Regions from separate parts of the Clostridium chromiireducens genome, predicted to be linked through region 2. Evidence: riboswitches for the same ligand, from Rfam matches in the RefSeq annotation. Region 2 holds a riboswitch; each other region holds the start of a gene.
What was found. A riboswitch is a leader RNA that binds a small molecule or an ion and turns the genes downstream of it on or off. The one in region 2 is predicted to bind cyclic di-GMP.

Region 1: another riboswitch for cyclic di-GMP. It lies ahead of D2A34_RS11360 (response regulator); the one in region 2 lies ahead of flgB (flagellar basal body rod protein FlgB).
Region 3: another riboswitch for cyclic di-GMP. It lies ahead of D2A34_RS07310 (sugar transferase); the one in region 2 lies ahead of flgB (flagellar basal body rod protein FlgB).

What each region holds. Positions count from the first base shown of each region.
Region 1 covers NZ_QXDJ01000003.1:6,983-18,148, forward strand. The annotation lists gene D2A34_RS11345 (ATP-binding protein) at 1-174, shown strand, start outside; gene D2A34_RS11350 (thiamine pyrophosphate-binding protein) at 243-1,874, shown strand; gene D2A34_RS11355 (carboxymuconolactone decarboxylase family protein) at 1,879-2,244, shown strand; cyclic di-GMP riboswitch class I at 2,434-2,522, shown strand; gene D2A34_RS11360 (response regulator) at 2,598-2,954, shown strand; gene D2A34_RS11365 (methyl-accepting chemotaxis protein) at 3,163-5,166, shown strand; gene D2A34_RS11370 (galactose ABC transporter substrate-binding protein) at 5,275-6,342, shown strand; gene D2A34_RS27420 (hypothetical protein) at 6,443-6,574, shown strand; gene D2A34_RS11375 (PAS domain-containing sensor histidine kinase) at 6,727-9,057, opposite strand; gene D2A34_RS11380 (protein adenylyltransferase SelO) at 9,390-10,859, shown strand; gene D2A34_RS11385 (3D domain-containing protein) at 11,102-11,166, shown strand, end outside.
Region 2 covers NZ_QXDJ01000001.1:491,414-502,579, forward strand. The annotation lists gene fliJ (flagellar export protein FliJ) at 1-250, opposite strand, end outside; gene fliI (flagellar protein export ATPase FliI) at 339-1,655, opposite strand; gene D2A34_RS02040 (FliH/SctL family protein) at 1,684-2,466, opposite strand; gene fliG (flagellar motor switch protein FliG) at 2,450-3,466, opposite strand; gene fliF (flagellar basal-body MS-ring/collar protein FliF) at 3,472-5,037, opposite strand; gene fliE (flagellar hook-basal body complex protein FliE) at 5,059-5,376, opposite strand; gene flgC (flagellar basal body rod protein FlgC) at 5,390-5,797, opposite strand; gene flgB (flagellar basal body rod protein FlgB) at 5,889-6,287, opposite strand; cyclic di-GMP riboswitch class I at 6,716-6,805, opposite strand; gene D2A34_RS02070 (flagellin) at 7,170-7,997, opposite strand; gene D2A34_RS02075 (YjfB family protein) at 8,058-8,237, opposite strand; gene D2A34_RS02080 (tetratricopeptide repeat-containing glycosyltransferase family protein) at 8,465-11,113, opposite strand.
Region 3 covers NZ_QXDJ01000002.1:447,625-458,790, forward strand. The annotation lists gene D2A34_RS07290 (ABC transporter ATP-binding protein) at 1-263, shown strand, start outside; gene D2A34_RS07295 (YveK family protein) at 966-1,664, shown strand; gene D2A34_RS07300 (CpsD/CapB family tyrosine-protein kinase) at 1,676-2,401, shown strand; gene D2A34_RS07305 (tyrosine-protein phosphatase) at 2,413-3,174, shown strand; cyclic di-GMP riboswitch class II at 3,263-3,346, shown strand; gene D2A34_RS07310 (sugar transferase) at 3,465-4,139, shown strand; gene D2A34_RS07315 (NAD-dependent epimerase/dehydratase family protein) at 4,150-5,127, shown strand; gene D2A34_RS07320 (mannose-1-phosphate guanylyltransferase) at 5,139-6,185, shown strand; gene D2A34_RS07325 (glycosyltransferase) at 6,218-7,474, shown strand; gene D2A34_RS07330 (glycosyltransferase family 4 protein) at 7,488-8,546, shown strand; gene D2A34_RS07335 (glycosyltransferase) at 8,549-9,706, shown strand; gene D2A34_RS07340 (polysaccharide pyruvyl transferase family protein) at 9,717-10,859, shown strand; gene D2A34_RS07345 (glycosyltransferase family 4 protein) at 10,873-11,166, shown strand, end outside.

The DNA of each region.
Region 1 (11,166 bases), on a different contig from region 2:
ATTATACTGGAGGGTAAAATAGAGGTAGATAGTGAAGTTGGCTTGGGTAGCAAGTTTATTATAACATTACCTATTAAAGAAGAAATAGTAGAAGAAGAAAAATATTTATTCCCGGATTCTGATAATAGATTGATAAATGCTATTAATGTAGAATTTTCTGATATTTATTTTTAAGGTTATTATAAAAAATATATATTAACGAGAGATTTTTTAAAGAGTAATTTATTGAGGGTGATAAATTTATGAAGAGTATAGCATCGATTTTAGTATCAAATTTTAGAAAATGGGGTATTGGTCACGTTTTTGGAGTACCTGGCAGGCCACTTGCATCTTTAATTATGGAATTGGATAAACAGGATATAAATTTCATTTTAAATAAACATGAAAGTGGAGCTGGTTATGCTGCTGCAGGCTATTCATTAATAAACAGGAGAATAGGCATAGCTATCGGAACTTCAGGGCCTGGTGGTACAAACTTACTAACTTCTGCTGGACAAGCAAAGGCTTATCATGTGCCAGTGTTATTTATCACTGGACAACAACCTATGCATAGTGCAGGAAAAGCTTTAGGTCAGGATTCCACAATTTTTGGTACTGATTTAGTTAAGATGTTTGAGCCAGTTACTAAATTTAGTGCAAGAATTGAAAGGGCAGATCAGTTTCAAAGATACTTACAGCATGCATTAGAAAAGTCCTATTTTGGGGTTAAGGGGCCGGTTCATCTGTCTATACCAATAGACATACTTGATGAAGAAATTGAAGAATTTGAACTTGATTTGCCTAACAATATCAGTCAATTAATATCTCCAAGATTAGATGAATTCATAGACAAACTTGATATTGCTAAGAAAAGCGTAATTTTAGCGGGGAAAGGTATTCATTCAAGCCTTGCATATGAGGAAGTTAAAAGCTTAGCTGAAATGTGGAGTATACCAGTTATGACTACGCCAGGTGGAAAAGGAACATTTATCGAAAATCATCCATTATCACTTGGTGCGCTAGGGCTAGGTGGAACAGAAAAGTCAAGTGAATACATTAATCAAAATATAGATTTATTGATTGTAATAGGTAGTAAATTATCTGATATGTCTTTAGTCGGTATATCGAAGGAAAACTATCCTAAAGAAGTTATTCAATTTGATTATGACTATACATTTATAGAAAAATCACTGTTAGCACCTACACTACCTATCATTGGTGATATTAAAGCTAACTTACAAGCAGTATTAAGTAAAGTCGAAGATAGAATATCAAATAAATATAATTTACTAGTAGAGAATTATGAATTTAAAGATAATGTTAATGATAATAGAAAGTATCTTTCAGCTGCTAATGCAATGGAAATAATAAGAAAAGAGTTACCGGATGATTCAACTATATTTGGCGATGATGGAAGTCATTCATTTTATGCAATAAGATATTTTAGAATCAGAAAACCAGCCACTTTCTTTTTTGATGATGTATTTGGAGCAATGGGACATGCTATTGGCTATTCAATTGGTGCACAGTTATCAAACCATAATTCAAGAATCATTTGTTTAACGGGTGATGGATGCACTTTTATGCATGGTACTGAAATATCAACAGCAGCAAATTATAATATCCCTGTCACTTTTATAGTGATAAATAATGGAAGATTAGATATGCCAGAAAAAGCTATGCTAAAACTTTTTGGGAAGGAAGTTGGAACTACATATAATGTACCATTGGATGTTAAAAAATTTGGTGAATCTCTAGGTGTAAAATCATATAAATGTCACAATGAATCAACACTAATAGAAGCTTTAGAAATTTCAAATTTACATAATGAAACAATAATAATAGAGGTTGTGGTTGATCCAGGTGAAATACCACCAACTATGAAAAGGGGATAATAAAATGAAAAAGGATTATGAAAATGGAATTAATATTTTAAAGAAGATGACAGATGCAAACGGAGAAGAAATGGTGAAATCAGTAGGTGAAATATTTCCGGATTTTTTGGATAAAATGATTTCTTTTGGTTTTGGGCAAATATATGCAAGACCAAATTTAGATCTAAAAACAAGAGAAGTAGTAACAATAACATCTCTTATAACGCAAGGAGCCTTTGAGCAATTGGAGTTTCATATAAAAGCAGCTATAAAGGCAGGATTAAAAAAAGAAGAAATTTTAGAAATTATTTTACATTGTGCGGCATATGCAGGATTTCCTAAGGCCTGCAGCGCAATAGGTATAGCAGGTGAAATATTTAAAACTATTTAAGTGTATATTATTAATTTATATATGCAATACATTGTGAATTTAAATGTAATTATAGTCATAATGTACCGAAAAATTTATTGATTAGACTGGTAAAATGTGCTATTATGTTAATGTTAGTTACAATTGTTGGCTTAATTGTTAAGTTTCAATAATTGGTTTATAATAAAAGTTAATATTTAATGAGTAAAGAAGTGTAAATAGCAAATCCATTGAAAGGTGGAGACGCAAAGCCATGAGTCTAAAGCAACGTTAATTGCCATGATAGTCAGGTTGCCAAAAATTATGATAGTTTATTCATGGCAGGCAATATCTTTATTGCCTGCTTTTTTTATAATTAAGGAGGATTTATAATAATGAAAAGAGTTCTTATAGTTGATGATGCGGCATTTATGAGAAATGTTTTAAAGACGATACTCGAAAATGGTGGATTCGAAGTGGTTGGTGAAGCACAAAACGGAGCTATCGGAGTAAAAAAATATGAGGAGTTAAATCCTGATCTTGTTACAATGGACATTACAATGCCTGAAATGGATGGAATAAGTGCTTTAAAAGAAATTAAAAAAATTGACTCTAATGCAAAAGTGGTTATGATATCATCAATGGGACAAGAAGCAATGATTCGTGAATCTGTAACAGCTGGAGCTAAGTCGTTCGTAGTAAAACCTTTTAATGAAAATATAGTTATAAAAACGTTAACTAATTTGTTTTAAAGTTGACAAGAAAAAAATAACAATATATAATGGCAATATAGTTTAGTGTGAATAAATAAATTTAATATAAATAAATTTAGACGAAGGAGTCTTATTTCATTATAGTATGAAGTAAGACTTTTTTGCAATTTAATTCATCAAACAATAATTTTACAAAGCTGAAAGTATTATAAATAGTTAAAATACTTTAGATGAAGGGGAATCTAAAATGCGTTTAAAAAAAATTAAATTTCAAAGTATAAGAGTTAAACTGATTATAAGTTTACTAGGAATATGTATAATTCCATTAATTATTCTAGGTTATGGAGCTAATAGGCAAGCTAAAGCAATTCTCAATGAAAAATTGAAAACGACAAGTCAGCAAACACTTTTAGAAGTAAATGATGGAATTAATAATTACTTCAATGGATTTGGAAGTATGGTTACAATGTTGTCGAGTAACTATAATTTTATTAATGCTGATAAAGAAGAACCATACACATTTACGGCGGCTATGTTAAAGAATATAAAAGAAAGCGATAAAGATATTTTCAGTGTGTATTTTGCAACCGCAGATGGAAAATTTGAAATATATCCCAACGAAAAAATGCCATATGGTTATAATCCTAAAGAGAAAGATTGGTATAAGCAAGCTTTAGAAGGTAATCATAAAGTTATAATAACTCTACCATTTCAAGATGCGCAAACAGGTAAAAGTGTTGTGGCTATAGCAAAAGCAGTTGAAAGAGATGGAAATGTAATAGGTGTTTGCGCAATGAGCGTTTCCTTGGATACTATTCTAGAAAAAATAGGAACAAAGAAGATAGGAAATACAGGATACATATTTATTTCTGATATTGAAGGAAAAAAGATGATAATTAACCCTAATAAAGATTTAATTGGGACTGATTATGCCTCTAAGCAATCATTTTGGAATGCTGCAAAAACTCAAGATACAGGCTTTGTGGCTTATGAAGAGAATAATACAAAGATGTTTGGAGTTTACGAAACCAATAAGGCTACAGGTTGGAAATTAGTAGCTACATTAGATGAAAAAGAAATAATAAATGATACAAATTCAATACTTATTACGACAGAGATTATAGTTTTAGTAATAATTATAATTTCAATAGCACTATCCATATTCTTAAGTAAAGGAATAGCAGAAAATATTAAAAAGTTGAGGGAAGTATTTGAAAAAGCTTCAAAGGGAGATTTAACAGTGTCGATTGTGGCATCTACTAAAGATGAATTTATGGATTTAGCAAACTCCTTTAATGAGATGATAAAAAATATATCAAATCTTATAGAAAATGTTACAAATTCATCAAAAATTGTATTAGAAACTTCATCAAATCTAGCTGGCATGTCAGAGGAAGTAACAGCTTCCATAGGAGAAGTATCAAGAGCAATAGAAGATATATCACACGGAGCAACAAATCAAGCACAAAATGCTCAAAATGGTGCTTTAGAGATGAACGACCTATCAGATAGATTAGATAAAATTAGTGAAAGCTCTGATGAAATGGGTAAACTTTCTGGAACAACTAAGGGATTAGGTGCTAAAGGATTATTAATGATTGATACGCTAATAGAAAAATCACATAAGACTAAAACTGCTACGTTAGAAGTTAATGAGATAGTTAAAGATGTGAATGAAAGTACTAAAATAATAAATATCATATCTGAAAGTATATCGCAAATAACGGAACAAACCAATCTGTTAGCATTAAATGCAAGTATAGAATCTGCGCGTGCAGGTGAGGCGGGTAAGGGCTTTGCGGTGGTAGCGGAAGAAATAAGAAAACTTGCTGAAGAATCGAAGAAATCAACAGAAGAGATAAAGAAGATTATAATTAAAGTACAAGAAAAATCAGATGCAGCTGTAACAGCTATTAAAGCTACAGAAGAAGTAGTAATAGAGCAGGATTTAGCAGTTAGTAATACACAAGAAATATTTAGTGAAATTCTTAGTTCAATTGAAGTTATGATTGATAAAGTTGAAGAGATAAATGCATCTATATCTGAAATTGACAAAAAGAAACAGAGAGTAGTATCAGAAGTTGAAAACATTTCATATATCTCACAAGAAACTGCATCTGCATCAGAGGAAGTAACTGCGTCAACTGAAGAAATAAGTGCTGCGATGGATAGATTTAACAATTATTCAGATGAACTCCAATTATTAGCATTAAGGTTAGATTCTGAACTAGAAAGATTTAATATAAATTAGGGATATTAATATTTTTATATTATTAAGTCAGAATAAATTTCATATTAATATACAACATAACACTAAATATATAATTTTTTTAATTATATAAAGTGGAGGTTATTATAAATGAATATATTGAGAAAAGTGATTGCATTGATTCTAATCATGCTAACCATCCTCATATTAATGAACACCATACAAGTTAAAACATTTGCAAATTCAAATTTTAATAATATAAGAAGAATAAATGTTGCAGTAATATTCCATAGAATTAATGATCCATATATGGTGAGAATTAGAGAAAGTTTAGAAGATATCGGAAAAGACCCTAATAATAATGTTAATTATACTTTTTTTGATTCAAAAAACAATATAGCTATACAAAATGAACTATTAGATTCAGCTCTTCAAAAAAACTTTGATCTATTTATATTAAATCTAGCAGATAAAAGAGAAAATTTCGTTGAAGAAGTTATCTTAAGAGTGAAGCAAAAAGGTATTCCTTTAATACTAATGAATATTTCTCCTGATGTGGTCTCAAAAATTTCTGCTCTCTATGATAAGGATGTGTTTATAATTCCAGATTCCAAGCAGGCGGGTATTGCTCAGGGAAAAATTATTGTTGATTTATGGAAAAAAGATAAGAATGTAATAGATAAAAATAACGATAACATTTTGCAATATGTTTTGTTACAAGGACCGCCTGATGACCCACAAGCAATCGAAAGATCTAAATATGCAATATCAACAATCAATGATTCAGGAATAACGACTCAAGAATTAACTTTAGTAAATGGGAATTGGTTAAGAGATTTGGCGAATAGTTCAATTAATAACTTATTTCTCAAATATAGCGATAGAATTGAAGCAATAATTTCAAACAATGATGCAATGGCTATTGGAGCTATAGATGCACTACAAAAATATGGATATAATAAGGGAGATAAATCAAAAAATATAACAGTTGTAGGAATTGATGCTTTGCCAGAAGCCATTGAATTAATTGATAGAGGTTTTATGACGGGGACAGTTGCACAAGATCCTAAAGTTGTAGCTAAAATGTTATATACTGTTGGGAGGAATATTATTAATAATTTAAATCCCACAGAAAACACAAAGTACAAGAATGTTAATGGAGAAATTTTAGTTCCTTATCCATACGATACATATACAGGTAAGTCAAATCATCCATAAATGTTAGGTTGATTTCCAGCTGGTTTTTTATTTTTTATGGTTTGTTAGCTTATGAATAGAAATTCTAAAAGTAGTAAATACTAGTAGAGAGGTGAGAAAAATGACAAACTATAAATTTATTTTAAATAATGATGACAATGCATCATCTAATGTATCAAATACATCAATGCCAGCAAAAAATAGAAAAAGGCATAAACCAGTAAGAGGTATCCCAAGAACAAATTTATCTTAAATGGTATAATCAAATAAAAGTTTATGGTACAGCGTATATTATGTATAACGCTGTACTTTTCATTATTAATCATTCTAAAATAAAAATTATTATTGATATATAGAGATTACTTTTAATATCTTATGCTTTAAAATATTATTACTTTTTTCCATTTATAAATAAATATCTGAAAACTCTACATTTAGCGCGTTAACTAATCTGCAACCTTCATCAAGGAACGAATCACTCTTTTCATCATCCACATCCTGATTAAAAGGCAGACTTATTTTAAAAGTACTTCCATGTCCTGGTTCACTGACTAATGCTATTTTTCCATTTAAAGCATCAACTAATTTTTTTACAAGAGACAAACCAATTCCCGTTCCTTCGGCTTGTCTAGATAAATTACTATCAACTTGGCCAAATCTTTCAAATATAAGTTTATGTTTATCTTTTGGAATACCAAGCCCAGTATCGGATACCTCTATTATGATCATGTTTGATTCTTTGTCATCATGAAGATTGATAGTAACCACACCACCTTCATTTGTAAATTTTATTGCATTTGAAAGTAGATTTAAAATAATTCTTTCAAGTTTTTCATCATCAGTGGGGATTTTTTTACATTTTATGTCGCATTTAAAGAGTAATTGAATTTTTTTTTGATCGGAATATAATCTTACAGACTGAGAAATCTGTCTTGTTAAAGATACAATATCTATATTTTTTATGTGCAACTTAAGCCTTCCAGAGTTTAATCTCGTAATATCTAACAAATTATTTACAAGCCGCAATTGCCTAAAAGTATTTTGTTTAATATTTTTAATCAAGTCTTTAACTTTATCGGGAACATCGTCAATATATACATATTCAATCAACTGAATTGCTGAATAAATTACATTCAGGGGAGTTTTAAATTCATGAGAAATTAATGATATAAACTCATCCTTCATAGAGAGTACTTTTTCAATTGCTTCAATTTTTTCTTTTTCAGCTTTAATTATTAGTTGTTGTTCGTGTTCTATTTTATTAGATTTTCGAATAAGATGTGTTACATTATGGGCTACAATTATCCCATACTGAAAATTACCGCTATTATCAAAAATAGGTATGGCACTAAAATCAAGATAAACTTTAGAGTTTTTACTCTTAATAATTATTCGTTGCTCTTTTATTGTCTCACCTTTTAGAACTTTATATGATGGTAAATCTTTAAGGGTTAATTTTTTATTACTACGATCGTAATATTTTTGATTATTTTGTAATGTATCACCAACCTTATTAATAGCTGCTATACAGTAGTTTTTTTCTAAGCTGTTAGTTAGAGCCTTATTCTTCTTTACGTAATTACCATTTTTATCTACTACTCCAACTGCATCATGCATATTATCAAATATTATTTCCAATTCCTTTTTTTGATTATCTATAAGTTTGCTGTTTTCTATCAATTCTGTGATGTTATGAACTACAAAGACACCTGTTTCGAATTGCCCGTTATCATCAAAAATAGGTATTGCATTACAACATAGGTAATATTCTTTATTATTATGCACATACTTAAGTTTTTGACCTTTAACTTTGACGCCGTTTAATAATCTAAAAAAACATAAATCACTTATTGGGATTGGTTCTCCAGATAAATTATAATATTTACCAACCTTAGTAGAATCACCAACATATCTATTGTCATTTAGTCCTAGCAATTCTGTCATTTTTTTATTTTGTTTTATATACTTTCCATCTTTATCAACTATAGAAATTACATCTTCAACACTTTCAATAATGCTTTCGAGCTGTTTCTTTTTTCTGTGTATATGTTTCCTGCTTAATACGCGTTCAGTTACGTTTTCAAGCATAGACATAATATATTTAACTTCACCATTTTCGGAAATTGGAGTGATAGTATTATCCCAGTAAAGATTATGGTCTAGAAGGCATCCTGGTGCTTCAGTATAATATTTTGGTTTGTTATTTTGAATAATATTTTTTATTATTTCTGGAACATTACTTTTTTCGTAATTATTCATAAATTCATTAGCACATTTACCATAAATAGCAGACTTTTGATTAAAAGGCTTAGGCATATAATCTAAGTATTTTTGATTCGCTTTAATAAGTCTTAAATCATTTGCTGTGTAAATTCCTATTCCTATATTATTATCATTTATTAGGCTATCAATAAAAAGCAGCTTATCATCTAGCCGCGAATTTTCTATTTCGGTAAAAATATAAATATTAGTATAAGGATATGTAATTTTTTTAACTTTAACAAATCTTACATCAAAACTTTTAGTGAATAGAATAGTTTCTATTTCTGTATCTGTTATATTAATTTTATTATTATTTCTAAATAATTTATCTAGAATTTCATTTGTATTTTTTTCAAATAATTCGTTCTTAGTAAATTGTGTTAGTGCCAAGAAGTCATTATTAACATCTAATATAACGCCATTTATCTCCTTTAAAAAAGGTTTTTGATTATAGTTAAGTAAATCATTATTCAAGATACACGCCCCCAAAATATAAAATAACTTTTTACTAAAATTTTAGTATGAAAATATAATAACATATATAAGTATAATTTTATATATTTTTACAAAATGTCAGAATATTCCCAATAAAAAAGATTTGTTAAAAACAAATTAGGACAAATTATCCATATCAGAAAGTGCAATTAATACAAAAACTTTGCTAGGTATAATAAATTTGAACAAGCAGATACTAAAAATGGTTGCATTAGATTTATCAAAAAGTAAATAACGAAGTACTATTGAGTATTGAAATTTTATTTCGCGTTGGAAAAGAATATGTAAAAGAAAAAGAAAGGAGAGCTATAATGGAAGAGATGAAAGTTAAAATAGAAATAGGTTTGAATCTGGAAAACAGCTATGTTAATCTACCAAAGATATTTTATGATGAACAAAATCCGACGCCGGTTGATTCACCCAAATTAGTTATTTTGAATAATCCTCTTGTAAAATATTTGGGATTAGATGTTGAGTCTTTAAAAAATAATGAGATTATAGAGATGTTTGCAGGAAATAGTATGCCCGAAGGAGCAAATCCTATTGCTCAAGCTTACGCAGGTCATCAGTTCGGTCATTTCACTATGTTAGGAGATGGAAGAGCTATACTGCTTGGTGAGCAGATTACACCCAAAGGTGAAAGATTTGATATTCAACTAAAAGGTCCTGGTAGAACTCGTTACTCTAGAGGTGGTGATGGGAGAGCGGCCCTTGGACCAATGCTTCGAGAATATATTATAAGTGAAGCAATGCATGCATTGGGTATTCCAACAACCCGAAGTCTTGCTGTTGTAACAACAGGTGAGTCAGTGATTCGTGAAAATATATTGCCAGGTGCTATTTTAACACGTATTGCATCTAGTCATATTCGTGTTGGTACATTCCAATACGCTGGAGAGTATTGTTCGCTTGAGGAACTTAAGGCATTAGCTGATTACACACTAAAGAGACATTTTACTGATAACAATGCATCTGAAAATCGTTATCTATTCCTACTTAAAGAAGTAATCAAGCGTCAGGCTTCTTTGATTGCAAAATGGATGCACGTTGGTTTTGTACATGGAGTGATGAATACAGATAATATGACTATAAGTGGAGAAAGCATAGATTATGGTCCTTGTGCGTTTATGGATACTTATGACCCTGCAACAGTATTTAGTTCCATTGATAGGCAAGGTCGTTATGCTTATGGAAATCAGCCATATATTGCTGGGTGGAATCTAACTAGATTTGCTGAAACACTACTACCACTGCTAGATAATAATGAAGATAAAGCTGTTGAAATTGCACAAAGTGCAATATCAGATTTTACAGATTTGTATCGAAGTTATTGGTTATCTGGAATGAGATCAAAACTAGGTATATTTAATGAAGAAACAGAGGATCAAGAACTTGCTCTAGAACTTCTTAATATTATGAAGGAAAACGAAGCTGACTATACAAATACTTTCATAGCATTAACTTTTGATAAACTATCAGATATGGAGTTATTTAGTACTGATGAATTTAAAAGTTGGTATAAGAAATGGCAAAATAGATTAGATAGGCAGCAGGAATCAAGGGACTCTTCATATGAGTTGATGAGGAACTCTAATCCAGCGGTAATACCGAGAAATCATAGAGTAGAAGAAGCTCTTGAGGCTGCCAATAAAGGGGATTATAGCGTGCTGGAAAGACTTCTTGATGTTATTTCAAAGCCTTATGCACATTTACCAGAACAGAAGGAGTACGCAATACTTCCTAAGAAAAATTGCACTTATAGAACTTTCTGTGGTACCTAATATTATAATTTATATGTAGAAATTAATATTACATTTAGATGGAAATTAAAGAAAGATTTATAAAACTGCCAAGCTAATTGTTTCGCATTTAATTAGAATAAATCATGATAATGTTTATAGAAATGCAAATATAACAAAGCAAAAATTAACATATAAATAATTCGGCACGTTTACATTTACAATGTTGGTAAAACTATGTTATAATGTAAAAGATATTTTGGTGATTGAAAAGGAGAGATTCGATGTCGAGAAATTATAAATGGGTAAAAGTTATGAAAAAATCAGCTATTTTTTTAATGGCTTTAAG
Region 2 (11,166 bases):
AGTCTTTCTCAGCCGTCTTAATTCCATTTTGAACACCTTGAATATAATATCTCTTTAATTTTTGGTACACTATATCCTCATTAGGCGTTATCCCTTTATACTTATTATAACTTGAGTTAAGTTCTTCTAATTTTTCTTCTACCTTCTTTTTTTCTCTCTGGCTTTCAGTAAATAATCTCTTGCTCTCTTCTTCATTAGAGACTCTCATTTCAAGAAGCTTTTCTAATCCAAATTTGAATCTTTCAGCCAAAACTAAACCTCCCTTTGCCAATTCCGACTACAAGACACTTCCAATTATAATTAGTTTTAGCTGTTTACTAGCTAAAGCTATATAATTTTTATCTAAACATTGACATTAAAGTATTTTCTGTTTCTTTGTAACTTGATTTCTCATCAATTCCCTGACGTAAAAATTTATTTAGCGCATCATTATAACTAATTGCCATATCTATTTTTTTGTTACTTCCTTTAACATAAGCACCAATATTAATTAAATCCTCTGAATCTTTATAAGTTGCTAAAAGGTCTCTTGCGAGTGATGCAGCTTCTTTAAGCTCCTTGGGTGCGATCTGATTCATAAGTCTACTAACACTATTTAATATATCAATAGCCGGATAGTGATTCTTATGAGCTAAACTTCTTGATAACACTATATGCCCATCTAATATACCTCTAACAGCATCAGCTATAGGTTCATTAAAATCGTCCCCATCAACCAGAACCGTGTAAAAAGCTGTAATTGATCCATGTGACGATGTTCCCGATCTTTCCATAAGCTTAGGAAGTTTTGCAAATACAGAAGGTGTATATCCTTTTGTTGCTGGAGGTTCTCCAATAGCAAGTCCAACCTCTCTTTGAGCCATCGCAAATCTTGTTACAGAATCCATCATAAGGATTACTTTCTTACCATTATCTCTAAAGTATTCAGCAATTGCTGTAGCTGTTAATGCTCCTTTAATCCTTATTAGGGCAGGTTTATCTGATGTAGCACATACTACAACAGATTTTTTCATCCCTTCTGGTCCTAAGTCTTTCTCTATGAACTCTAGAACTTCTCTTCCTCTTTCCCCAATCAATGCAATAACATTTACATCTGCCTCAGCTTCCCTTGCTATCATACCAAGTGTGGTACTCTTACCAACTCCACTACCTGCGAAAATTCCTATTCTTTGGCCGTCTCCGCAGGTTAAGAATCCATCTATCGCTCGAACTCCTGTAGGCATTATCTCTTTAATTCTTTTCCTTCTTAAAGGATCTGGAGCATCATTTTCTAGTGGGTATTCCTCTCCATCTATAAAAAGGTCCTCACAGTCTATAGGCTTCCCCAGACCATCAATAATATGTCCTAGCAGCTTATCTGAGCATTTAACACTTAAAGGTTTATGTTGTGGTACCACTCTGCACCCCGGAGAAATACCTATAAGTTCATCAAGAGGCATTAGAATAACAAATTCATCTCTAAATCCCACGACTTCGCAATTTATCGGAATATTTTTCTGATTATATATAATGCAAAGTTCACCTATAAATGCTTTAATCCCCTGTACTTCTATAGTTAGCCCTATTACCTTTTTAACAACACCTTCACTATATATTGTAGAGGTATTATTCACCTTTTTAATCAACTTGTCAAAATCCAAGTTTAAATCTAGCATATAGAACTACTCCTTTATTTTTTTACACTTATCCAAGTATTGCCTTCCGCATTTGTTCCATTCCAGTTTCAATACCAACTTTAACTATCCCACTACCTTTTTCTAAAACAGCATTTCCTGGCTCCATAAAGTCATCGACTAATATGAATATTTCATTTTTTATACTGTATGCTATTTTCCATTTCTCTACTTGAGTTTTTAACTCTTCAGCATGAATGGAATTTACCCTTAAAATAACATTGTCTTCTCCTTTTGATATTTTAAAAGCTTCTTCAACAATTAAATTTAATGACTCTTCTTTACTTAGTGATTTTTGTAAAATACTTTCAGCTATGTCTAATGCTAATTTTAATACATCTGACTTTTTATTCTCTAAATACTTTTCATAGTTTTCATGAGCTGATCTTAAAAGTATCTCTGCTTTGCTTACAATTTCTGCCGCTTCTGCCTTTGCTGTTTCAATTGTTTCATCATATGCTTTCTTATAACCATCATCATATCCATTTTCAAGGCCCTGAGCATAACCTTTTTCATAGGCTTTCTTTTCTGCAGCATTCGCATCCATTTGAGCTCTTAACGCAATCATTTGTTTTTCCTGTTTTGCGTCTTGTATAATTCTTTGACCAATATCTTCATAGCGCTTTAAAAGTTCTTCTGGATCGACTTCTGGTTCCTTTACTACTACTTCTTCTTCCCTAACTACCTCAATTTCTTCAAATACTGGCATTTTAATATTATATTTAGTCGAAATAATTTTACTTTCCCCTTGTTTCGCCGAGGCTTTTTTAATTAAGTTATACGATGATTGCATCTTCTCCACCTCTTGCAATGATGATTTCATTTGCATCATCTAGCCTTCTAATAACAGCAACAATCTTCTGCTGAGCTTTTTCAACATCCGTAATTCTTACTGGTCCTAAGAATTCCATATCTTCTTTTAATGAAGCAGCAGCTCTCTTTGATTGGTTTCTATAAATACTGTTAGCCACTTCATCAGAACATCCTTTAAGTGCAAGAGCAAGATCTCCAGCTTCCACTTCCCTAAGAATTCTTTGAATAGATACGTCATCAAGTGAAACAATATCCTCAAATACAAACATCGAACTCTTAACTTTATCAGCAAGTTCTGCATCTTCTCTCTCTAAACCTTCAGTAATGTTCTTTTCAGTAGTTCTATCAACAGCATTTAGTATACTAACTAATGTTTCCACTCCACCTAAACTTGTCATCTCTGTTCTTACTACTGAAGATAACTTATTTTCTAATACAGCTTCTATTTCTTTAATTACCATAGGAGATGTATTATTCATGGTCGCAATTCTATATGCAACTTCACTCTGTGTTTCTTCTGGCAATTCTGCCATAACTTGAGCCGCTTTATCTGGTTGAAGATAACATAAAATTAAAGCTATAGTTTGTGGCTGCTCTGATATAATTACATTTAACAATTGATGAGAATCTGCTTTTCTAGCAATTGAAAACGGTCTGTATTGAGCTGTAGCTTCTGATACCTTTTCCAATATCTCCCCCGCTCTTTGACTTCCTAATGCCTTTGATAATAATACCTTAGCATAGTCCATTCCACCTTCAATTATATAATCTCTAGCTTTATTTATTTGTAAAAACTCATTTAATATTTCTTCTCTTTGCTCTGGTGTAACAGAAGTAATATTAGCAATTTCATAAGTTATCTTTTGAATTTCAGCTTCAGGTAATCTTTTTAATATACCTGATGAAACTTCTGGTCCAAGGGTTATAAATAAAATTGCCGCCTTATGAACTCCTGTTAATTGTTGGTGTTCTTTTGCCATAGCTATCACCTCTCATTTTCAGTCAACCATGACTTAATTATTTCTACAACTTGTTCTGGTTTTTCTTTTGCATATTTCTTAATTTCTTCTTCTAAATGAGACTTTTGAGTCTTAACTTCAAATTCTATTGGGTCAAAATTCTCTGGCTCTTTTGGTATTATACTATCGTCAATTAATGTATTTAATAATTGTTCATTCTCAACCTTCTTCTTCCTTCTTCTTCTAGTTATTAAGAATATAATTATTCCGAGTAGTAATACTCCCAGAATACTTCCAATTATTATCATTTGATTTTTGCTTGCTGTAGCTGCATCTGCATTCATGGAATCTATTTCTGCTTTAGCTGCTTGTTGCTCAGTTGTATCAAACGCCATTCCAAGTAACGAAACTTCATCTCCTCTAAGCTTGTTTAAACCAATTGCATTTCCAATCGCGTTTTCAAGGGTTTGTTTAGTTGCATCATCCAAGCTTCCATCAACTACAACTGAAGCTGTAAGTCTTTTTACTTCCCCTGGTGCACTTATGACCTTTGACTCGCTTTTACCAACTTCATAATTCGTCTTTTGATCTTCTTTAGTTGAAACCGAATTATTATTGTTATTTGCCGTTGCCTGATTACTCATATTATTATCTACAGGACTTTGGCTATTTGTTCCTGTTGTTGAATTATTTGATTCTTTCGAATTTTCTTGACTTACAATTACTTTATTCGGATCTACCACTGTTTGTGTCTTTTGCTTCGAATCAAAATCCAAATCCACATTAACAGTTGCCCTTACTTTACCTTTACCTACAACTGGCTCTAATAAATTTACTATTTCTTTTTTTAATTTATCTTCATATACTTTTTCTGCATCTTGTTGTTTTGCAATTTCTTCTGAACTTACTTTATCCGTCTCACTAGAATTAATGTCTTTTGTAAGTAATTTCATATTGTCATCTACTACATCAATATTTTCTTTTGGAATATTCTGCGTAGCACCTGACACCAATGCAACTATTGATTTAACTTGCTCTTCATTAAGTGTTGCGCCCTTTTTTATCTTTAAATAAACCGAGGCTTTACCTGGCTCCTTGTCCTTAACAAAAACAGAATCTTGAGCTTCAGTTATATGTACTCTTGCATCTTCCACTTGCGGAAAACTTTTTATAGTTTTCTCTAATTCACCTTGCTGCATTCTAACCTTTTTTATCTTAAATTCCTCATCTGTCATTCCAAATGAACTAGCATTATCCATAAGTTCATAACCCTTACTTCCAGATGTCAAAGTTGGTGCCAATTCTAATCTTAATGCATCTACCTGATCTTTTGAAACCCAAATTGTATTATTTGCACTATCGATCTTTGTATCAACTTTCTTTTCATTTAAAGTATTTACTACCGTTTGAGCATCTGTAGGATCAAGGTTAGAGAATAATACCTGATATTTATTAGAAGATGAATAAAAAAATGAACTTATTATTGCGATAATAACTGTTAAAACTGCAATTATAACAACAATCTTTATTTTCTTACTTTGGGATTTAAACTTTTCCAAAAGCCCCTTAACTTTTTCTAAAAGTTTTTTCATTATTTAGCTCTCCTCACCTTACTACAATTGCATCTTTGATAATTGGTTATATCCCTCCAATAACTTATCTCTAGTTTGAGCCAAAAATTGTAAACTCAAACTAGCTTCTTGGTTCTTAACCATTACTTCATCGATACTTACATCCTCTCCCCTAATAAATTTCGTTGAAGTCGTATCAGCATTTACCATTTTATCATTGGTATCATCTATAGTCTTTTTTAGAACATCTCCAAAACTAACGGCGCTCATATTTTCACTTTTAGCTTTATTATCATTTATATTTTCAAACTTTTTATTAAATAAAATCTCGTTTTGTGCAAATCTATCTTCTATTCTCATTTATAAATCACTCCTATTTCCCAATTTCTAATGCCTTCGAAAACATACCTTTTAAAGCATTAAATGTATCTACATTAGCTTCATAAGATCTTGTTGCTACCATCATATCCGCCATTTCATTTAATACATTTACATTAGGCATAGTAACATATCCATTTGCATCTGCATCAGGATGAGTTGGGTCGTATATTTTTCTTAAAGGTGATGAATCCTTTTCAATCTTTACTGCTTTTACTCCGGCCATTTCTTTATTCGCGTCAAGTGCCTCTTGGAATACAGCTACCTTTCTCACATATGGGCCGCTTCCGTCAGCACTTCTTGTAGTACTTGCATTCGCCATGTTTGCGGTTATCGTATCCATTCTTAGCCTTTCTGCTGAAAGCCCTGTTGCACTTATCTGCATCGAACTAAATGCGTTCATTTATATCCCTCCTCGTATATCTGATAGAACTACTTAACTGTCTCTTTAACTTATCAATTTTGAAAATCTTTATGGTTTAATCCCTGTACGTTTACTTCATAACAGTTTTTAAATTATTAAACTTACTATTAATCTCTGTTATTAGCGCATTATATTTAAGAGTATTCGCCGCTTGATTTACTTTTTCTATATCTAAATCAACATTGTTCCCATCACTTCTCATACTAGTGCTTTTATCTTGCTCAATTGATATATTTTCATTTTCTGAATTTGTGCTAGAAAAATGTAGGGGGTTTGTCCTTTTTAATTCTAACGCTGAGGAATTTTCATTCTTTAAATTTTCTTCAAACACAACATTAAATCTCTTATAATCCTTAGTATTAACATTTGCCATGTTATTAGCAATTGTCTTAGCTCTAATATTTGATGCTTTAATTCCTGATTTAATCAAATCATATGTAGAATCAAAATTAATAGATTGTATACTCATAAATTCACATCCTTATTTATTCTCATTTAATATAATAAAATTTTAAAACTCTAACTAAGACATTAACCTTATATCCAAAATCATAACCTCAATTATTTGTTTAGAAGTTATATTATAATTTAATTATTTTACAAATAACTCATTAATAATTTAATTATAAAATAATTAAGACATTTTATCTATAATTTTTTTTCAAATCCTCTCCAAACTATTTACTATTATATGTTATTTATACATCGTTTGTAATTTTATTCCTTGATTCTATCAAATATGACATGACAACATATTCCTAAACTTTATTTCCTGTATGCACATAAATAAAATATTAAAGGCACGTCATCTTTTTAAAATAAAAAATGACTATTAATACATAGTCACCAAAATACAGAAAAACTTAATAAATATAAAATTTATCATAATAATTATACTTTGGCAACCTGACAATCATAGGAAATAAGCTTTCCCTTAGACTCATAGCTTTGCGGCCTTACTTTTCAATAAGTGTGCTAGTATCATTTATAATTTATAGTTCATAATTCATTCATTTTATTATAAGGCATTTAGTAAATTTTTACCACAATTATTTTTATATTTTCGATAAAATTCGTATAATTATAACTTAATATACATATATATCTCATAAATATTTATCTAATGTTTAGCCACATTGACTCTCCCATTCTCTTCAATGTGAAGAGAACAGTGGCACGGACCCTAGAATGGATACCCCTTGAGGGTATAAAGTTCAACTAAGATTTAGATGTGGATCACCCCACTCCAAAATCAAGTTTTACTTGATAAGTCAGGGCAATAAAATAAACTAATAGTAAATTCTATAAAACTACTATTAGTTTATTTCTTAAAATATAATATTACTCTGTCTTATTTAACATTAGCTAGAATATTCAAACAATCTTTAGGAAAATTATTGCTTTGCGCTAATAATCCAATTGATGAATTAACCAACAATTGACTTTTTGAATAATTCATCATTTCTTCTGCAACATCAGCATCTCCAATTCTACTTTGAGATGTTTGAATGGAGATATCTTTGCTACTTAAATAATCAGCTGTTCCCTCTAATCTATTTTGAATCGAACCATATCTAACTCTAACTTTGCTAACCATTTCAATAGCTTTATCTACAGATTCAAGAGATGATTTAATATCACTTATATCCAGGCTGCCAACACCTAAATTTGATGCACTCACATTAAAAAATGGTATATCCATGCTTTCACCATCCATAGTTCCTATAGCAGTTTTTATTGACTTTGTATTGTCACCACTTACACTAGAATCAGATAATTTTATGCCATTAAACTCTGTACTGTTAGCAAAATTATCTAATTCTGCCTTAATACTATCAATTTCATTTTGAATAATTTTTTTATCTACATCCGTTAAAGATCCAGAACCAGCGTTAACCGTTAACTCCTTCATTCTAGATAAACTATTGTTCATTTCTTGTAGAACACCATCAAAAGTTTGAATCATAGAATTGGTATCTTGAATATTTCTACTTGCCGCATCATTGGTTAATATTTGTATCTTTAACGTTTCATTTTTTCCTATTCTATTAGGATTATCTTTAGCCGAATTCAACTTGCTTCCAGTGCTTATATTATTTAGTGCTTTGGATTCATCAGCAATTCTACCTATGTATGTTTTATGTATACTTAAAGAAAACATATTATGAGTAAGTCTCATTTTATAAAACCTCCTTTTGTTCTTTATTGCTATAAGATATATTTAAAAATATCCATAAACTCACACTCTTACATCTATATTAATCCCTTTGCTTGTATCTACAGCCATATTACTCATCATTTCTGTCATCTGAGTTGCTATTTCAGTTCTACTATTCATTACCATCTTCATAACTGATATTGAAACTGCATTTTGTAAAGATGCTTGATGCATACCTATTGACATTGTAGATAGATCCATCAAATCACTTCCTTTAAACTATATACTTTAATCTTTATTCCTTCATACTTGTTTAATATTCTTCTGAATACATAATATATTATGTATCAATGGTTTCTTTATTTCCCCACTTATTCTAATTATTATATTAATATATTTTTCTATAGATATTAGGTAATATGGTGAAGATAAATAGCCGATTTTGCTCTAGTGTGCATAAGAGACTCACTTTCTTTTAGAAAAGTTAGTTATTTTTTATTTAAATGCTCATTTAATAAAATAGTAAATTTTTTTGCACCTCTTAAATTAAGGTGTGAAAAATCATAAAATTCATTATCTTCAAAATCATTATTTTGAAAATAGTCCATAACTTCAAATATATATTTATTTTTGAAACTATTCAAAATATCATAAAATATATCTCTCTGTTTATATTCATAAGCATTCTGATAATATTTAGTAACTGGTAAAATAACTATAGTAGCTTTAATATTATTATAATTAAGCATTTCTAAAATTCTCTCAAAAATATTTATATTTTCTTTTATAGTTTCTGAATACATCATGTTTGATTGTTTTTTTATCTCATCAAATACATTATTATACATATTCTTTTCTACAATACCATTAAATAATTCCTTACAATAGCTTTCATATTTCAAATTGTTCTCACATTTTAAATACATTTTACTTAATAATTTCACTTCATTAATATTAGGATTATTATGTGTATCTTTAAAAATATCATAATATCTTTGGACCCTAAATTTATTATTACTTTTTGACAAATCATATCCAAAACTATAATAAGCCAAATTGATTACAACATGTCTTAAACTATCATTAGTTCTTTTTTCAATAATGTATTTTAATATTTTATAATCATAATATAAATCCTGACCAGAAAGAGCAAAATTAAAAGTTGATTTATCTAAATAATCGATATCAATTCCTGATTCCGCGTACGATAAACCTGTTATGATTGTTTCAAAATTTTTCTCCTCCATATATTTATTTAATTTAAAATTGAAACCTTCTATATTTGATAATCCAAAAATTATACTTTCCCATAAAATAATTTTATGTGTGGGTATTCCAGAATTAATAAGATTTCTTTTTATTTCATCTGATATTAAATTATTACCAGTATCTATAATTATGTAATCATAATTAACACTATTTATATCATTTAATTCAATAGTATCTACTTTATCTAACATATATGTCTTACTAATTATAAATGCAGAAAATGAATCCATATTCTTCTTAATACAATCTGTAGTTCCAATTAACACAACCTTTTTTCTGTTAGCTAATTTAAAATTATCATATGTTTTTCTGATATCCTGTATAATTCTCTCATATTTATTTTTTTTAATTTCACCTTTATTAGAATTAATAACTTGTTCTTTATCAAGATAATACTCATTTTTTACACAAACAAGAAATTTAATGATATTAGCCGCCGCTCTATTCATGGTCCATTTTTTATTTATTAGAAAATTTTTATCTATTTTTATATCCATTACATCTTTAAATTGTTGTTTTATATCTCCATCTAAATTTAAAACTTTTCCTACACCATTCTCTTCTGCAAATTGTTTAAAAGAGATTAAATCCGCAAACATTATAGGTAAACTAGCAGCTAAATAGTCCCAAATTTTATTAGGAAAGGCCGTATCTAAAAATGTTTTATTTCTTTCTGTTAAATTAAATATTGCCAGTCCAATATCATATTTTGTCATTTCAACAATTAAATTTTGCGGTGAAGTAACACCCTCATAATGTATATATTTAGACTTTTTTAATAATTTATTAATATAATTTTCGTCTACAGGACAATGCAAATGAACATGAATGTTATTTTCTGCAAGTTTTAGAAAAATAGGCTCCAAATATCTATGATGACCTATCGTTCCATGAAGTCCTCCTTCAAAAACACAATGAATTTGTCCATCTATATTGCTTAATTTCTCATAATATTTTAAAGGCAATTGTTCTTCTTCAATATAGCTATGTAATGATAAAATAGGTTTATTTTTTAAATTAAATTTATTTACAGCTATATCTCTTATCATAGGGTTTACATATATATTACCTGCACTTTTTACATTTGCTATATACTCTAGAACTATTTGTTCATTAGTTATATCTGATCTTAAAGACATCATATCATGCGTATCATGAATAATAGGCTTATTGGTAGCTGTAAATAATACAGTCAAATAATCAGGTTCATTAGAACTATATAAAATATCATAATCACTATCATTGATAAAATCTATCATTTCATTTACATTCTGTAATTGATAGATATTCTTATATGGTAATTTCAGATTCTTATATACTTGTGAAGGATGCACAGATGAATATAAAATATCTACTTGTATCCCTTTTTGACTTAATGCCTTTGCAACTTTATTTGTCCTTATACATGGCACACTCTGAATAAATAAAACTTTTCGAATAATTCCAGATTTGTTTTTACTTTGCTGAATTAAATTTAAATCAACTCTATGATCTTTGGTAATAATCGAGATTTTTTCATTTATTTCATTTATTGTACTTTCATCATTTGTTATGTCTAAAGCTCTTTCATAATATAATACCGATTCATTATATTTATTTAAATTTTCATAAAGAAAAGCCAAATTGTAATTTAAATCAAAATAATTATTATCTATTTGTAATCCGTTTTTTAATACTAACTCCGCCTTATCGAATTGAGCATTCATCATTAAAATAACTGCTTCCATAGAGAATGCTTCTACATCATTTGGAACTATTTCTAAGTATTCTCTAATTACAGCATAAGCTTCATCAATTTTATTATCATCAATTAACATTGCAACCTTATTTTTTATTTGCTTTTTCATAGAATCAAAATTTTCTTCCATGCTCTACCTTCTCCCTATATCAAAAAATAATTATTGTATATAAGTTTTCTTTT
Region 3 (11,166 bases), on a different contig from region 2:
CATTAGATCCTAAGACGTCAGAAAAAATCATGGAAATAACAAGAAACATCGTTAAAGATAGTGGAATAACAACTCTTATGGTTACACATAATCTTAAACATGCTCTTGAACATGGAAATAGACTTTTTATGATGCATAGAGGTCAAATCTTAGTCGATGTTAAAGGTGAAGATAAAGAAAAACTAGATAACAATAAACTTCTAGGACTATTCGAAAAAGCAAATGGATCAGAAGCATTAAGTGATAGAACTTTATTTGGATAACTTAATTTGTGATATAAAAACCGAAAGAACTGGTAGTCTGTTACTCGGTTGCTAGAGAATATGGCTGCGGATTTCTACCAGTAAAAGTTGTACTCACTTAAACTTGTTCCAAATATAAAATTTGGACAAGTTTAAGTGAAACAACTTTTACTGAAGAAATGCCTGTAGCGATATTCTCAATGCAACACTGTGTAAAAGACTACCAGTTCTTTCTGGTGATATAGATAAAATAAGTAACTTGATATTATTATAATCCGCATACATAATTTGGATTTATCTAATATGTGAATCGAGAGAATAGCTTTGGATTTCTATCAGCAAAAGTAGCACCATTCCTGCTTGTTTCTTAGGCAAGCTAATGACAAGTAGGAATGGAATAACTTTTGCTGAAATTAAAATTTTGTAAGAAAATTTTAATAAAAATGTAATTATTGGTAAATTTTTTGGAAAATAAAGGACTAAATATTAAAATTCCAATATAAATGGAATCATAGGTGTAACATAAGTAAAATTTATGCTATAATGTTAAAGGTGGATATAGAAATAATAATTAACTATTTAGGGGGAATATTTTTTGAGAGACTTTATAAAATTAATGGTATGTGCAATTTTGGACTAGAAGTTTATTAAAGTTAAGTAGCTTAGTTATTAATAATCTTTAGGACAAGTATTGTGAAAATAGTGAAATAGGGAGTTTAGCAGATGAATGAAGAAAATATAAGAAGTGAAGAATTTATAAGAATTGAAGAAATAGCAGATATTTTATTAAAAAGATGGAAAATGATACTTTCCATAACATTGCTTACAACTTTAATGGTAGGAATTATTAGTATTTTTGTAATTGCACCTAAATATGAAGCTAACACAAAAGTTTTCATTGGAAAAGAGAGAACAGATAGTAAAGATCAGAATTATAATAATAGTGATATTCAAATGTATCAACAGTTATTAAAGACATATGCAGAAGTTATAAAGACAAATGCTTTAGTTGAAAAAGCTATTAATGCATCAAATTTAAATACAACTTCAGAAGAAATTTTAAGTAATCTTACTGTTACACCGACAGCGAATACGCAAATTTTAGAAATAAAATATATAAGTAAAGATAGGGAATTGAGTAAAGATGTATTAGATGCTATTACTAGTGAATTTATTAAAACATCTACAGATCTTATACCAAATGGAAATGTTAAAGTAATCGAGCCGGCAAAATTACCAGAAAGTCCAGCTAGTCCTAACAATAAAATGAATATAGCTATTGCATTTTTAGTTGGACTTATGATTAGTGTTGGGTTATCGTTTTTATTAGAATTTATAGATAATACTTTTAAGAATAAGGATCAAGTAGAACAAATATTAGGAATACCTGTTATTGGTGCAATTCCTGATGACTTGGAATAGGGGGATGAGAGATGTTTAAAACGAAAAGACTGCATAAGGCTGTAGCTAATCAAGATTACAAAGGGTTTGTAGTGGAAAAAAAACCAAAGTCTATAGTATCTGAAGCTTATAGGACCTTAAGAACAAATGTACAATATTCATCATTTGATAAAGCTATAAAAACAATAGTAATTACTAGTGCTGAAGCAGCAGAAGGAAAGTCTACAGTATCAGGAAATCTAGCCTTATCTTTTGCTCAGAATGATAAAAAAGTTATAATAGTAGATTGCGATTTGAGAAAGCCTTCTGTACATAAGAACTTTAAAATATCTAATTTAAGTGGTTTATCAGAAGTACTTATAGGAAAAGAAAATATAGAAGATGTAATACAAAACCGTAATGGAAATCTTGATATATTAACATCAGGTAAAATTCCACCTAATCCTTCAGAAATGCTGTCATCAGTATCTATGACTAATTTAATAGAAAAATTAAGAGAAAAATACGATATAGTAATTCTTGATAGTGCACCACTTCAAGCAGTTACAGATGCTCAAATTCTTTCGACAAAAGCAGACGGGACTATACTTGTAATAAGAGCCCAAAGAACTAGCAGGGAGTCAGTAATTGAAGCGAAAAATTTATTAACTAAGGTTGGAGCTAATATATTAGGAACTGTGTTACATGCAGTGGAGAATACTAGAGGTAAATACTATTATTATTATGGAAGTAGTGATGAAAGTAAAGAAGCGAAATAGGAGTAAATATGATAATAGATATTCATTCACATATAATACCAGGAATTGATGACGGATCTAAGAGTATGGAAATGACTTTAGATATGCTTAGAAATGCAGAGAAAGATGGAACTAAAGAAATTGTAGCTACACCTCACTATTTACTTGAATATGGAGAGGCGACAATTGATGAGATAAAGAATTACGTACAAGAAATTAATACGATACTAGAACAGGAAAAAATAGATGTTAAAGTATATAGCGGACAGGAAGTATACTTTAATGAAAATATAATAGATTATTACATACAAGGAAAGATAGGAACAATAAACGATTCAAGATATATGCTTATTGAATTTCCGATGCATAAATTTGACAAAAATATATTTGATATTCTTTATGAACTTCAAGTTAGAAACATTGTTCCAATAATAGCTCATCCTGAAAGGTATAAGCCTATTATAGAAAAGCCTAGTCTTATTAATGGATTTATTAATGAAGGATATTTATTTCAACTAAATGCCGGAAGTATAGAAGGGAAATTTGGCGAAAATGTTAAGAAAACAGCCAATATGCTATTAAATAATAACATTTATAACTTTATAGGTTCAGATGCACATAATATTAATAAGAGAAATACAGGCATTAACAATGCTTTGGGGTTAATAAATGAAAGTGTAAGAAAAGATATCCTTAAAGATAGTTCTGAAAAATTGCTAGATAATGACAGAATAGAATTTGTTGGTGAAAAAATTAGGGAAAAGAAAACAATATTTTCCTTTTTTAAAAGGTAATTTTACCATGGCATGTCTAATTATGTAGCACGAATAATAGGATGGATACTGGGTTTAAAGTTAACAAATGGTGTAATATATGGTATAATCTTTATAAGGAAACTGTGAACTGTATATTTTATATGGGCACTTTATATATGGTGAGTTAATAGTGCAACCGGCCTGAACAGTTTTTGGTTGGTTGCTTTTTATTGGGAAAATAACTATAGAGGAATAAGTTCTGATAAAAAGCATAGAATCTTAAAAGCTGTTGCTAATTTAGTATGAGAAAAAAATTAGGGGTGAATGAAATGGAGCAATTAGAATTCAATAGGGAAGAAGTTTTGTTTAAAGAACAAGTTGCTGAAGAAGAAAGCGGTAGATTAGGGTATTGTTTTTTAAAGAGAACTATGGATGTAATATGTTCGTTGGTTGGACTTATAATTTTAAGCCCAATATTTTTAGTTGTAGCTATTTTGATAAGAGTGGAATCAGAAGGCAATGCTATTTTTGATCAAGAGAGAGTGGGGAAGAATGGTAAGAGATTCAAAATGTATAAATTCCGATCAATGGTAGTTAATGCAGAAGAATTAAAGGACAAGCTAACTTCTAAAAATGAAATGACTGGTCCCATGTTTAAAATGAAAGACGATCCTAGGATAACTAGAATCGGAAAGTTTATTAGAAAAACGAGTATTGATGAATTGCCACAATTAATCAATGTATTTAAAGGTGAAATGAGTCTAGTAGGTCCAAGGCCATCACTTCCGAAAGAAGTAATGAAATTTGAAGATTGGATGATGAAAAGATTAGAGGTAAAACCTGGACTTACTTGTTACTGGCAGGTATCTGGGAGAAATGATATCGGCTTTGAGGATTGGATGAAATTAGATGTTAAGTACGTTGAGGAAAGAAATACTTTTGTTGATGTAATGTTGGTATTTAAGACGGTTGGAGTGTTATTTGGTGATGAACATGCAAGATAGGGGAAATGATATGAAAGTAGTAGTAATAGGTGGAGCAGGATTTATAGGTTCCAATATAGTAGATGAGTTGGTAAATAATAACTATGAAGTTTGTGTGATTGATAATTTGTCCACTGGTAGGATAGAAAATTTAAATGATAAAGCCAGATTTTATAAGTGCGATATCACTAATATAGATGCTTTAAAGCTAGTATTTCAAATTGAAGAGCCAGAAGTTGTATATCATTTTGCGGCTCAAATAGATGTACAAACTTCATTAATAAAACCTGGGTTTGACGCTAATATTAATATTATAGGTACTATAAATGTATTAGAATGCTGTAGAAAATATGAAGTAAAAAAAATAGTTTACCCATCTTCAGCAGCAGTTTATGGCAATCCAGAATATTTGCCAGTTGATGAGAAGCATCCTGTTGAGCCAATATCATTTTATGGAATTTCCAAGCATACCCCTGAGCATTACATTAAAACATTTTGTAATTTATGTGATATTAGATACACAATTTTTAGATATTCTAATGTTTATGGCATGAGACAAGATCCTAAAGGAGAAGGTGGAGTTGTTTCTATATTTATTGATAAATTTTTGAATAATAAGTTACCTGTCATATATGGAAGCGGGGAACAGACTAGGGATTTTATTTATGTTAAGGATATTGCTAAGGCAAACTTACTTGCATTGAGTAAGGGCGATAACAAAATAGTTAATATTAGCACTAATGTTCCAGTTACAGTGAATAGATTGTTCCAAACTATGAAAGACATTTTTGAGAGTGATGTTGAAGTTATTCATAAGCAGTCAAGACAAGGGGATATTTTGCATAGTTATTTAGATAATACATTAGCTAGGGAGTTTTTAGGATGGAATCCTGAATACGATTTTGAAAATGGAATTAGAGAAACTATAGAGTACTATAAGAAGTTGTATATTTTAAACAAAGAAATTGAAGAAAATAAAATTTATATAATAAATGGGATAGATTTTTAGGGGGGAAGATAATGATATGTGCTTTAATAATGGCCGGTGGAAAAGGAACAAGATTTTGGCCATTATCTACGGAAAAAAAACCAAAACAGTTCCTTAACTTAATAGGTAAAGAAAGTATGATACAAATGACTGTAAATAGAATTAAACCTATTATACCAATAGAAAAAATATTTGTTTGTACTGGAGAAAGTTATGTTGATTTGGTAAAAGAACAATTACCGGAACTACCACAAAGAAACATAATAATTGAACCAGAAGGACGGAATACAGCACCATGTATAACATTATCCGCATTAGTAATAGGAAGATATTTTAAAGATTCAACCATGATTGTACTTCCTTCAGATCATTTGATAAAAGATGAAGAAAAATTTAGAAGCATAATAAATAAAGCAAATAACTTTATAGAAAATAATGAAGAAGCAATAATAACATTAGGAATGAAGCCGAGTAGATTGGAGACAGGGTATGGATACATAAAGTATCATAGTAAAATTGCAGAAAGTTATATGTTTGAAGTACTTAAGGTTGATAAATTTGTTGAAAAGCCCAATAAAGCTAAGGCTAAGGAATATTTACAGGATGGTTATTATCTTTGGAATGGTGGAATATTTTTATGGAAAATTCAAACTATAATAAAAGAAATAAAAAAATACTCCCCACGTACATATGAAGCTATCCATGAAATAGAAAATATAAAAGAAGAAAATCTACAAAATTTTATACAGGATCAATATCATGAAACAGAATCTATATCGATAGATTATGCTGTGTTGGAAAAATCAAAAAACATCTATGTTATTCCGAGTGAAATTGGATGGGATGATATTGGAACTTGGAAAGCTGTAGAGAGATATAAAGAAAAGGATATTAATGATAATATCCTTTATGGAAATGCAAGAGTAATTGAATCTAAATCTAATATAGCTATTAATAATGGAAAGAGAATAGTAATGATAGGTATAGATGATGTTATGACTTTAGAAACCGATGATAGCATTTATATAGTTAATAAAGATTATATGGAGAAGCTCAGGGATTATCAGAACATAATTTAAACTGATATTTTAAATTAGATTGGAGATAAGTGTTGAAAAAGATATTATTTGTTACTACCAGATTAATATACCCGATTAATGATGGCAGAAAGGTAGTGTTGTATAATTATTGTAAGGGATTAGTTAAGCAACATAACTGTGAAGTAAGATTATTTTCTTTAATAGATGAAGATGAAAAAAACATAGGACAACCAGATTTTATTTCGAAAGTTTACTATGGTAACCTTCCTAGTAAATTTGAAAAGATTAAAAATTTAGTATTTCAATCAATTATTTTGAATAGCTGGCCTTTACAAGTTTCATTATATTATTCTAAAAGAGCAAAAAGAAAATTAGATAAAGTTATTGAGGAGTATAAGCCAGATATAGTTATATGTGATATGGCTAGAACCGCTGAATACTTAAAGGATTTAGATGAAGCTAAATATAATAAAATTTTGGATATGGATGATCTTTTATCGAAAAGATACGATAGACAACTTAATAGTGGTACATTGAGTAAGGATGCAGTTGGTGCATATTCTAAAAGATTACCTGAATTCATAAATAATCTTATAGATAATAAATATGTAATGAAGTTTATAATAAAAAAGGAGGGTAGCCTTCTTTCTAAATATGAAATTAGTATTGCTAAATATTATAGAAGTATAATATTTGTATCAAAGATAGAAGCAGAAAATTTTAATAAAGTTATTTCAGAAAATAAATCATTAGATATTACAATAGGAGTAGATTATGATTATTTTTCAAAAAAGGTATATAAAACTAAAAAGAAGAAACACATAGTATTTCTAGGAAATATGTATGTAGCACATAATAAGGATGCAGTAAGAACATTTTTAAACAATACCTTTCCGAAAATAATTAATAAAATTCCAAATGTTAAATTCAGGATTGTTGGGAGATGCCCAGATCAGTTTAGAAAAGAACTTTTAAATTATAATAATGTTGAGATTACAGGTGAAGTTGAAGACATAAGACCTTATGTTCAAGAATGCAGTGTTGCAGTTGCACCATTAACATACGGCTCTGGAATAAAAACTAAAATTTTGGAAACGATGGCTATGGGTGTTCCGGTAATAACTAATGATATTGGAGCAGAAGGAATATATGCGATAAATAATAGAGATATATTTATTTCAAATGATAGCAAAGAATTTTCTGATAAGATAATAGAATTATTAAATGATGAAAATCTAATAATTAAAGTATCAAATAGAGCACAAGAACTTATTCGCAATAATTATAGATGGAATACCATAATAGATAAGTTTAGTGATATTATTTAAAAGGTGGCAATGTATGAAGAAAAAAGTTTTATTATTAACAGATCAACTAAGAGTTGGAGGTGCAGAGACTTATTTTTTTAAAATAGAAAATAATATGTTGTCGAACAATATTGCCTTAATTACTGCTGCCGAGGATGGTGAATATAGGAATAAACTAAAGAATATGAGTTCCTTTGTTTATTTAAGTAAGAATCCTGTAATTAATGTATTTAAAATTATTAATATAGTTAGGAAAGAAAAAGTAGACGTTATACATGCAAATTCTTTAAGGTTAAGTATGATGTCGTTGTTAGCTAAAGTTATATACGGAAAAAAGATAAAATTACTGTATACAAAACATAATTTGACATTATTAGAGAGAATAGAAGACAAGGTTTTTGCTTGGTATGTTAATTCTTTTATCACTAAATTACTTACAGTTTGTGAGTTGGATAAGAAAAGAATGGTGGATAAGGGAGTAAAAGAAGATAAAATTATGGTTGTCTCTAACAGTACTGATACGAAACAATTCAATTTTAATTCTAAGTATTTAAAAAATAGTACTGGCCCATTAAATATAGGAATATTGGCTAGACTAGATGAAGTTAAAAATCATATATTATTTTTGGACATAATGGAGGAATTGAAGGAAACAGGTATAGAATTTAATGCTTATATAGCAGGAGATGGTCATTTAAGAGAAATTATTGCTAAGGAAATAGCTATAAGAAATTTAAATGTTAATATGATAGGTAATGTATCTGATGTTCCTAAGTTCCTTGAAGAAATTGACGTATCTTTATTAGTGTCTCATAGAGAAGTCTTTCCTATGAGTATAATAGAAGCTTTTAGCGCAGGAGTTTTGGTGGCAGCTGTCAATGTGGGGGGGATAAGCGATAGTGTGAAAAATAATGAAACAGGGTATTTAATAGAGAATCATTCTGTTAAAGATTTTGTAAATGTAATTAAAGATATATATTATAACAGAGAAAAAAATAGGAATATAGTCATAAATGCTAGAAAATTAGTAGAAGAAGAATATTCACTAGAAAAAATGATAGCTAAATTGGAAAAAATATATATGGAGGAATAGCAGTGAAGAAAGTTTTAATTGTAACTCCCTATTGCCCATTTCCACCTCATAAATCAGGAGGAATACATGCACTGTTTAATATGCTGAAGGAAAATAAAAAATTTAATAATAGAATAGATTTACTATACTATGATGAAAAAGATGAATATGCCGAAATGGAAGTTAAAAAGTACATAGATAACGTATATTATTTGGATTTAAGAAAAAAAGGTAAGAGTTTAAGAATTATGAGCATGCTAAAAGGAATTCCTTATGGAATATATCAATATGATGAAAGTCGATTATATATAAAAAATGGTTATGATAAGATAATATTTGATCAGCCATTAAGCATGAATCTAATTAGTAATATAAATACAAAGGAATCTATTTTAATGGCGTATGATAGCATGAGTTTGTATTTTGGCAGGAAATCAAAGATAGACAGTACTACGTTTATAGAAAAGATTTATAATAAAATGCAAAGTAAATATTATAAAAAGATACAAAAAAAACTTTATAGTAAATTTAATAAAGTTTTTTTTGTATCCGAAAATGATGCATCTTATGAAAAAGAAATGTATGCAGAGTTTGTTTCTAAAATAGATAATATTACCTTAGGTGTAGATTATAATAAATTTGATTCAAGCAGATACTCTAATTCAAGCTCTAAGAATATAATATTTACAGGAATAATGGATTACCCCCCTAATAAGGATGCTGCAATATTCTTTGCAACAAAGATATTTCCTAAAATAATCGAAAAAGATAATGAAGTTAAATTTATTATAGTAGGAAAAAATTCGGATAAAGATATTTGCAACTTAATAAGCAATAATATAAAGGTTACTGGATTTGTTGATGATATAGTTGAAAGCATAGCAAGTGCACGTGTTTATGTATCGCCATTAAGATTCGGGACTGGAATGAAAAATAAAGTATTAGAAGCTATGAGCTGTAAAAGGGCTATAGTAGCATCTGAGACAAGTGTAGAAGGAATAAGTCAGTTAGAGCATAATAAAAATATTTATATACCGACTACAGAAGATGAATGGGTTTATTATGTAGTTAAGGTTTTAAATGATAATACCATAAATGATAGCTTCGGAAATCAGTGTAGAAAAATAATATTGACTAATTATAGTTGGGAAAATGCATATGTAAAAGTTTTTAACAAGTAGGAAGTGCTTTATGAAGAAGAGATTTTTAATTTATGGATGGTTTGGTTACGAAAATCTAGGAGATGAATTAATTTTAAAAAGTATAATTGAAATTATTAGAAAGAACGATCCTAATAATATAATTAATGTGATGGGTGGAAAGCCTACGAATATCGAAAAATATCATGAAGGATTAAATACTGTTTCTACTACCATAGATTTAAGATTTAAGTCTATATTAAGAATATTTAAGTATAATCCTTTTAAGGTGATAAAAAATCTGTTTAGTAATGACTATATTATTATAGGTAGTGGTGGCGCATTGTCAGACTGGAATCCGGACTCAACAATAACTTTATTCTTTATGATAAATTTCTTTAAAAAATTTCTAAAGAAAACTGTAATAATGTTAGGAGCTGGTGCAGGGCCGATAATAGCTGAAGAATCAAAGCTTAAGTTTAAAAAAGTGTTAGAACAAGTTGATTGTATTTGTTTAAGAGATAAGCAATCTTATGAGTTATTAGAGGAAATTGGACTTAATAATATTCATCTGACTAATGATGTTGTTTATGATTTAAAAGACAGCTTTTTTAGAGAAAGTGAAATAGAAAATAGAAAAGATAAAATAGCTATAGTTATAGCTCCTTTACTTTTAAATTCGTATGATAAAAGAATGGAGTATAAGAAGGAAATGATTAAATATATTAAAGGATTAAAGAAATATAATTTTGATATTAAACTAATTCCTTTCCAATATGAGTACGACATAAACTTTCTTAAAGAAATACAAAAAGAATCTGGTATTGTTATTTATGAAGATGGTAATAACAATATGTGGAGAATCTTGGATGAAATGAAAAAATACGATTTAGTAGTTGGAATGAGATTTCACTCTGTTGTTACGTCAATATTACTTAATGTTCCGGTATTACCCATTGTATATCATAGTAAGGTGGATAGCTGTGTTAAGGACTTTGGATTAGAATCTGTGGCACAATCAATAGGTGATGGTGAAAATTGGATTAATTCTAATATTAATTCAGGAAAGATGATTATAGATACTGTTAATTTATTAAATAATAAGGAATTAGAAAAGAGACGATTAAAAAACATTTTAAACAATAAGTTCGAAAATAAAAATTTAGATATAATGCAAGAGTTCATTACTAATTAAGAAGAGGTGTGCTATGAATGTGTTGTTTGTCTCAGAGCTATCCAATTTAGGTGGTGGAGAAACCAGCTTATTAAATTTAATTATAGAGTTTAATAATAATTTTAATGAAATGAATCCAGTTTTATTGTGCCTTAAAGAAGGAAAGCTTACAGAAGAAAGTAGAGCAGCAGGGATAAAAACCATAATTTATGATTATAAAAATGATATTAAAAAAGTTAAAATTATAAATTGCATTAGAAAAATTAGGGCCATTATAAAACTAAATAAAATAAATGTTATTCAAACAAATGAATGGAAAACATCATTC